2 regions of the Providencia manganoxydans genome follow, and region 1 is predicted to be linked to the other one. Evidence: predicted binding sites of a transcription regulator. Region 1 holds the regulator's gene; the other holds the start of a gene.

Region 1 (4,221 bases):
AATTAATTGTTCACGAGTTAATGAACGTTGACGTGAAGCGAGTAATGCGGTTGAGCAAAGGTTAATTGCATTTGCTGCTGCTGCATTATTGATATTGACCATAATGTTATCAGCCAAACCACTGACAACAGGGTTTAACCAACTTGGACGCTGTGGCTCAATAGGGTCAATGGAATCACGCCAATGAGGCACGTGCTTAGTTAAATATTGGGTGAGCGATATCGGTTGACCAAAGTTCACATAGCCTTGACCTAAGTTACGTAATTTACGTAGGCCACGGATCATTGAGAAAAAGCCTTCTTTTTCTTTTTCTGCGCCACGTAACTCTTTGGCGTAGGTTCCCACTTCCATAACGTGCTCATAGCCAATATAAATTGGCACTATGGTGATAGGACGAGAGTCTCCACGTAGCATGGCTTGCAAGGTCATCGATAATGTCCCTGTTTTAGGTTCAAGCAAACGACCAGTACGGGAGCGACCACCTTCGACAAAATATTCAATCGAGTAACCACGTGCAAACAATTCACTCAGGTATTCGCGAAAAACAGTTGAATAGAGCTTATTTCCTTTAAACGTTCGGCGAATAAAGAACGCACCAAGACGGCGGAAAATTGGCCCAGCAGGCCAGAAATTTAAGTTAATACCCGCTGCAATATGCGGTGGAACCAGCCCTTGATGGTAGAGAACATATGAAAGCAGTAGGTAGTCCATATGGCTACGATGGGAAGGGACATAAACGATTTCATGGCCATCTTGTGCTAATTGGCGTACGCGCTCTGCGTGCTGAACGTTGATCCCTTGATATAAACGGTTCCACGTCCAACCAAGTACTCGATCAGTCAATCGTACAGCTTCATAAGAAAAGTTAGCCGCTATTTCTTCCATCATACTCACAGCATTTTGCTGGGCTTTTTTCAATGGTATTTTTTTGCTGCGAGCTTCGTCTTCAACCGCTTTTTCAATTGCTTTTGAGGTCAATAATTTATTGAATAGCTCTTGGCGTACAGGAAGTTTGGGGCCGACAGCCGCAAGACGTTGGCGTGAGTAATGAATGCGTGCAACACGTGCCAATTTATTCGCGATAATGGTATCTGTACCATGCTCTTGTGCCATTAATCCCATCGAGACAATCGGTGAAAATCGCACAAAGCTGTCTCGCCCAAGCCAGATGACGGCGAAGAATTTTTGAATACCATTGAGCAAACGTAATGGCGGTGCAGGAGTATGCCCTTCACGTTCACGCCCAGGAGCACGACCAAACATGACAGACGCAGGCAATAGCTGAATGTCGAGATTCGGATTACTGCGATGTAAGTCTAGGTAGGCATGAAATATTTTTACCGACTCTTTACGCGGATCTGGGGAGTAGTAGCGAAAGACCCGCGGGCCATCATCAATAAAGACGTAAGCAGGTAATTTAGTCCCGTTGATGTCATTATCGACTAAAGGATCAGGCAAGCCGATAGATAAGCATTGGTGACGTAATGTTAAAAGGTCAGATTTTGAATGGTAAGGCAACACATATAATGTGGGCCGAGTCGTGTCCAGCTCAAGCTCTGAAATTGGGTCCGTTGGAATTAATTTACTCTTTACCAGTAATTTAAGTGGTAAATTCAACGTGTTGTAATATATTTTACGCCATAGTGACATAAATGATTATAGCCTCTTGTTAACAATGCTTTGTAAGCATACCAGAAATCAACGGGTAAATCTGTTACTGACAGTTAACTTTGACCGCAAAAAATGATGAACGTTTGTAAGTTTGAGGAATAAATATGGCAAACCAAACTAAGGGATTCACCCGTGTAATTAAGGCTGCGGGGTATTCTCTTAAGGGATTAAAAGCGGCATGGGTGCATGAAGCGGCATTTCGCCAAGAGGCGGTAGCTGCGATCTTTGCGGTAATTATTGCTTTATATTTGGACGTCAGTTATGTCGATCGGCTATTACTGATTAGTTCTGTTGTGCTGGTAGCTATTGTAGAGTTAGTTAATAGTGCAATTGAAGCGGTTGTCGACCGTGTTGGTAGTGAATACCATGAATTATCGGGACGAGCAAAAGATATCGGTTCGGCGGCGGTATTTATCACAATTGGATTGGCGCTAGTTATCTGGGCTACAGTATTGTGGCAGCGTTATTTTGCTGGTTAGTCTTAAAGTGTCGGTTAGTCTCGATAAATGTGGCACTTCCGTGATTTAAGTGTTTCAAATCTTCATTTACCTGTATATACTCACAGTCTGACTGTATAAACAAACAGGGGAACGAGATGAAAGCACTGACGGCTAGACAACAGCAGGTTTATGATCTGGTGCGCGATCACATTTCTCAGACGGGTATGCCACCTACACGCGCTGAAATAGCAGCAAGCCTTGGTTTTCGTTCGCCTAATGCGGCAGAAGAGCATCTTAAGGCGTTAGCGCGTAAAGGGGTTATTGAGATTGTTTCTGGTGCTTCTCGCGGTATTCGTTTACTGCTTGAAGAAGAGAATGATACTCAAGGGCTTCCTCTGATTGGCCGTGTAGCTGCGGGTGAACCATTATTAGCTCAAGAGCATATAGAGAGCCACTATCAAGTTGATCCAGCACTTTTTAAACCACATGCGGATTTTTTACTGCGTGTGAATGGTATGTCGATGAAAGATATTGGTATTATGGATGGTGATCTGTTAGCTGTTCATAAAACCCAAAATGTCCATAATGGGCAAGTTGTGGTCGCACGAATTGAAGATGAAGTAACGGTAAAGCGTTTTAAACAACAAGGTAATCGTGTCGAATTAATCGCGGAGAACGCTGAGTTTGCACCTATTATTGTCGATCTACGCCAGCAAAACTTCACGATTGAGGGGTTAGCTGTGGGGGTGATCCGTAATGGTGAATGGTGCTAAGATTGCATCGTAAAGATGATTAAAATGTTGCTGGCAGATTGTACCCATTAATGTTTTTGGGGATCTGCCCGCGATATAAGTGTTTATTTTTCAATTTAAAGCGTGATGGGTAGGAAAACGGATGGTTTAATATAGCCTATCAGCCTATCAGCCTATCAGCCTATCAGCCTATCAGCCTATCAGCCTATCAGCCTATCAGCCTATCAGCCTATCAGCCTATCAGCCTATCAGCCTATCAATAGCTCTTTTTTTAAGTTTTTTTCTTTGTTTTTACTGAGGGCTGTTGATGATCATGATCGCAATGTTGATGATCTCGGCAATTCACGATTTCGCTGCAAGCTTGGCATACCCCATGATTTTCTACCACAGTATGACGTAGCTGAAATTGATTTTGTTTGGCTAATTCTAAAATGGCAGCTTCAATTACCCCACAATCACTTTCGGCGACACTGCCGCAATGATCACAGATTAACATTACTGATATATGACTCGGGTTATCAAAATGATGGCAAATAACATAGCTATTAGTGGATTCTATTTTATGAATAAAGCTTTGTTCCATCAAAAACTCTAAAGCACGATAGACAGTAGGGGGTTTAGCTTGTGGTTCTACTTCACGGAGCAGGTCAAGTAAATCGTATGCACTGATGGCTCCGTGTTGTTTAGCTATCAAACGTAAAACAGTTTCTCGCTGCGATGTGAGCCTAACACCTCGAGCTCCACATAACCGCGCAGCCATTGCGAGCAACTTTTCTTCATTCATTTTTTTCATGGTCGAGAGCCCTACTCAAAACTGTTATTGCTGTTGAGGGTAGTCTACCATAATTTAGAAATATCTAGGTAATCCTCGCATTTTTAATGAAAGTTACCAACAAGTTTTAGTTCTGTTGCTTGCCACTCAATAATTTGATTTAGAGATGGTATAACTCAATTTGGGGAAAAGGTGCCTTATTAAGCCAAACTCATTGAGCATCAGGGCATACTCCATTAACAGTGGATGAATCAAATAGTAAGCAACATGAATTCTGTTCGGTCGTTTGTCATAAAGCGATATCAGCCAAATTATATAAAATATGAGCGATAACTATATTCATTTATGTTTGATATTAGGTTGGATATTAATTTTGTATCAATAAGGATTATACAATATATACTCGTCATACTTTAAGTTTCAGCGTTGTTGACTACGTTCACTCACGCCCGTCACATAGTGCTCTATGCTCCTGGCGATTCGTTCACTTGTCGCCTAGCTGCACCTCGAATTATTTAGAGTATAAAAGTTAATATTAACGTTCCCATTTATACTAAGTCAACTTTAGTGACTAATGAAACAGTTA
Region 2 (4,221 bases), 170 kb from region 1:
GGTTTTAAGACCGCCTCTTTGAATAACATGTGATTCAAAGACGTTTCCATAAAGGCGGTCATTAAAGAATATAATACTGTATTTTGGCTTTCTGCCTGTGCTGATGTGGCTTCCATCTTAGAATTTAAACCCTTTATGCAATGCAACGATACCGCCAGTCATATTGGTGTAAGAAACTTGTTCTAATCCTGCGTTCTCCATCATTGACTTAAGTGTCTCTTGGTCAGGATGCATACGGATTGACTCTGCAAGATAACGATAACTATCAGGATCGCCGACAATCGCCTGCCCAATACGAGGAAGAACATGGAATGAATAAGCATCATAAGCTTTATTCAAAGGCTCAATGATAGGCTTAGAGAATTCAAGAACCAGCAAACGCCCACCTGGTTTTAACACTCGATACATAGAACGCAACGCTTTGTCTTTATCAGTCACGTTACGCAAACCAAATGAGATAGTGATGCAATCAAAATAATTATCAGGGAATGGTAATTCTTCAGCATTAGCCTGAACATAGCTTACGTTGCCTACGATACCAAGGTCACGTAATTTTTCACGACCCATTTTTAGCATCGAGTCGTTGATGTCTGCGAGAACAACCTCACCTTTTTCACCGACAAGACGCGAAAATTTTGCCGTTAAGTCACCCGTTCCACCAGCAAGATCAAGTACACGTTGGTTACGACGTACACCACTCGCTTCGATAGTAAAACGTTTCCAGACACGATGAATACCAAAAGACATTAAATCATTCATCAAGTCATATTTTGATGCCACAGAGTGAAAAACATTTGCCACTAGGCCAACTTTATCTTCTTTGCCTACTGTGCGGAAACCAAAATCAATGGTTTCTTTTGATGGTTCTGTCATTTCTATTATGCCTGTTTATAATTCAAAACTTTTGTACGAAGTGTAACAGCCTTTGCAGTAAAACCCTATTAAGAAGTCTAAGATTCCGCACAATATGGCTTATCTGATTTATCCACCAATTGAGGTGAAATAGGTTGCTTAACCTCAACGCCCATTTCTTTAAAGCTTTCAGCTTGGCTGATTAAATTCCCTCGCCCTTCCGCTAAACGTTTCATTGCTGATTGATAAGCATGATCGGCTTTATCAAGGCTGGTTCCTAATAACTGCATATCCTCGACAAACAGACGAAGCTTGTCATACATTTTAGCGGCTTTCGCCGCAATTTCTTGCGCATTTTGCCCTTGTCGCTCATAACGCCATAAATTATTAATCGTTCGTACCGCAACAAGCAAAGTTGATGGGCAAACTAACATGATATTCTGTTTTATTCCTTCATCGAGTAGCTCGGGCGATTCTTTTAAAGCAAGTAAATAAGCAGGTTCAATAGGGATAAACATAAGCACATAATCAAGTGAACGTACGCCCGGTAGCTGATGATAGTCTTTACGGCTCAATATTCGCATATGATTACGAATCGACGCGATGTGATTTTTAATGGCATTTGCTTGCTCATCAGGGTCATCACTGTTGAAATAGTTCTCATAAGCAACTAAAGACATTTTAGCATCAACCACAACGTCTTTCCCTTCGGGTAAACGAATAATCACATCTGGCTGGTAGCGGCTATTATAGCCAGTGTTAATGCTAACTTGGGTTTCAAACTCACTACCTTTACGCAAACCCGACGCTTCTAAGATACGAGCAAGGATGGTCTCCCCCCAATTTCCTTGTATCTTATTATCACCTTTTAACGCGCGGGTTAAGTTGACCGTTTCTTTGGTCATTTGATTGTTTAATTGCTGTAATTGACGAATTTCATAGGCCAGAGTGTGCCGTTCTTTCGCTTCTTCACCAAAACTTTGCTGAACTTGCTGACGAAAACCTTCAAGTTGCTCTCGAAATGGCGACAACATCGCGAGTAAACTTTTCTGCTGCTGCTCTGAAGCACGACGCTCACTTTGCTCAAAAATACGGTTAGCAAGATTTTCAAATTGTGTAGTTAAGCGTTGCTCACTATTTTGTAATAAGCGCTGTTTTTCTTCATTTGCTAATTGGTTTTGTTCGAAACGTGTGGTGATTTCCCGCAGCTCAGCTTCTTGCTCTCGATTGATATCTCTTAATGTTCTTAGTTCTTGATCAAGCCGCTCATACTCATTTTTCCATTCGGAAAGATGGGTGTTTTTTTCGTCACTTGCCGCTAGTTGACGATGAAGTTGTTGCAGATCTTGTTCTTTTTGGCTCAATTTTTGTGCAATAGACAACCAGACAGCCAAGCCGCCGACTAAAATACCACCAAGGGCGCCAATCACCCCATATAAAAGAGAGGTATCCACAGTTAAATCCTTACATTATGAGATCCAATGTAAAGTAATCGGATACTGTATATCTGTCCAGAAGTAATTTACATCACAAAAAAACTGCGAACGTCTTCGCAACTTATCCCATCCATTGTGCTAACCAACGCAATCCAAATGCCCCAGGAGCGAGTATGCCAAACGCCCAAATCATGGCTGAAACAATATTTGCGGCTTGGAAATAGCGTTTAGGCATTTTACAGATACCAGCAACCAGAGGAACAACTGCTCTAAATGGCCCAAAGAAGCGCCCTAAAAATACGCTCCATACCCCCCAACGATTAAAGAAGTGTTGACCACGGTCGATCATTTGAGGTTTACGAGAAATAGGCCACATCTTGCGAACATTGTCTTTATAATGGAAGCCAAACCAGTATGAGAGCCAGTCGCCAAAAAATGCCCCTAAGGTTGCAGCCAACCAAACTGGCCAAAATAAAATACCACTTTCACCGATTAGCGCACCAAGCCCTAATAGAATAACTGTTGCAGGAAGCAGCAAAGAGAGAAAAGCTAAAGACTCACCAAAAGCGAGGAAGAAAATGATTGGCAGTGCCCATATTTCATGAGCACGAGTAAAATCAGTGACCACCGCGACAATTTCATTCAATGTCATACGCTTTCCTCCTTAACAATTGATTGGCTTAATACTTTAACTCATATGAAATAAACCAATCCTATACTAATTACTCGAGGAAATAACTCTGTAATTGTTCTCTTCCAGTATTATCCAAACCTAAGTCAACCTTTAACCACTGATCGATACTACCATAATGGCTATTTATACTATTTATCGCTGTCATGAGAAACTCTTCACGCACGGAATAAACATATTCAAACTTTTTCACCACACTTTCACTCATTCTCTGTGCATGCTCTTTTAATAAGTATTCACGAAATGGGGCTAAGGTTTCATTGGTCAGTAAATAGTCATCCATCACAGTATTTAGATCGGCACCAAGCGCGAAAAGAACCAATGCAGAGCCTACACCCGTTCTATCTTTGCCCACGGCGCAATGCTGAACAATTCCCCCTTTTTCAGGATGTTTTAACATATCAACTAATTGGTGATAAGCAGGGTTATTTAAAGGCAGTAGTTCATACAAACGCCCCATAAAAACTTTTGGATCAAATTGTTCCAACATTTCTGGCGTGAGTTTATCTAAATCAGCACTGACTTCATCAGCCATAGGGTTCGCGGGGGCATTAACATAATGAGCGCCATCCCAGATCAAATCTGGTTTGGATTTGATTTCTGCCACATCACGATAATCCAATATTTGATAGAGATTTTGTGCTTGTAGAATAGCGAGATCGCTTTCAGTTAGGCGGTCAAGTGCCCCTGAACGGAAGAGGATCCCCGCTTTAATTTTGTTACCATTCGCCAGTTTTTTTCCGCCAAGATCACGAAAGTTAATTCCACCTTTCAAAGGTAATACTGAAGGGTGTAAGTAAGGTGTGTTTGTCATAATTATCAGTACCTATAATATTGATTGCTATGAAAACCATAACAGATTATGGCTTAAATAAAATAGGAAAAAATACCTGCATTTCAGCAGGTATCAATAAAATGACTTACACAAAGAAAATCAAAGAAAGAGAGAGGAATAACTAAGCCCGCCTACGTTTTATCCACAACCGAGTGAAAGTAACGCAAACGAGCCAATAATAAGGGACTACAGTAGTCGACGAGCCGCTTCAACTACAATGCTAAGAACATTACCTTCGGTTTTTTTCAAAAGTGCTTCGTCTGGAATTTCTTGTTGTGTGCGGTTAACGATTACACCCGCAACCATACCTGCGCGTAGGCCTTGGCTAGAGCACATGGTGAGCAATGTTGCTGATTCCATTTCATAGTTCATCACGCCCATGTCTTGCCACTCTTTCATCGAGCCTC

The links. Region 1 encodes LexA, which represses DNA repair genes until DNA is damaged. Its sites were predicted from a motif close to TNCTGTATGTACATACAGNA; they were not measured.
Region 2: the regulator LexA is predicted to act here: its motif matches at 2,350-2,369, upstream of rmuC (DNA recombination protein RmuC).

What each region holds. Positions count from the first base shown of each region.
Region 1 is NZ_CP067099.1:545,395-549,615, forward strand. It holds gene plsB (glycerol-3-phosphate 1-O-acyltransferase PlsB) at 1-1,650, opposite strand, end outside; gene JI723_RS02350 (diacylglycerol kinase) at 1,776-2,150, shown strand; gene lexA (transcriptional repressor LexA) at 2,267-2,884, shown strand; gene zur (zinc uptake transcriptional repressor Zur) at 3,135-3,656, opposite strand.
Region 2 is NZ_CP067099.1:712,427-716,647, reverse strand. It holds gene JI723_RS03100 (ubiquinone biosynthesis accessory factor UbiJ) at 1-116, opposite strand, end outside; gene ubiE (bifunctional demethylmenaquinone methyltransferase/2-methoxy-6-polyprenyl-1,4-benzoquinol methylase UbiE) at 118-873, opposite strand; gene rmuC (DNA recombination protein RmuC) at 951-2,306, opposite strand; gene JI723_RS03085 (DedA family protein) at 2,410-2,940, opposite strand; gene JI723_RS03080 (tyrosine-protein phosphatase) at 3,011-3,793, opposite strand; gene udp (uridine phosphorylase) at 4,001-4,221, opposite strand, start outside.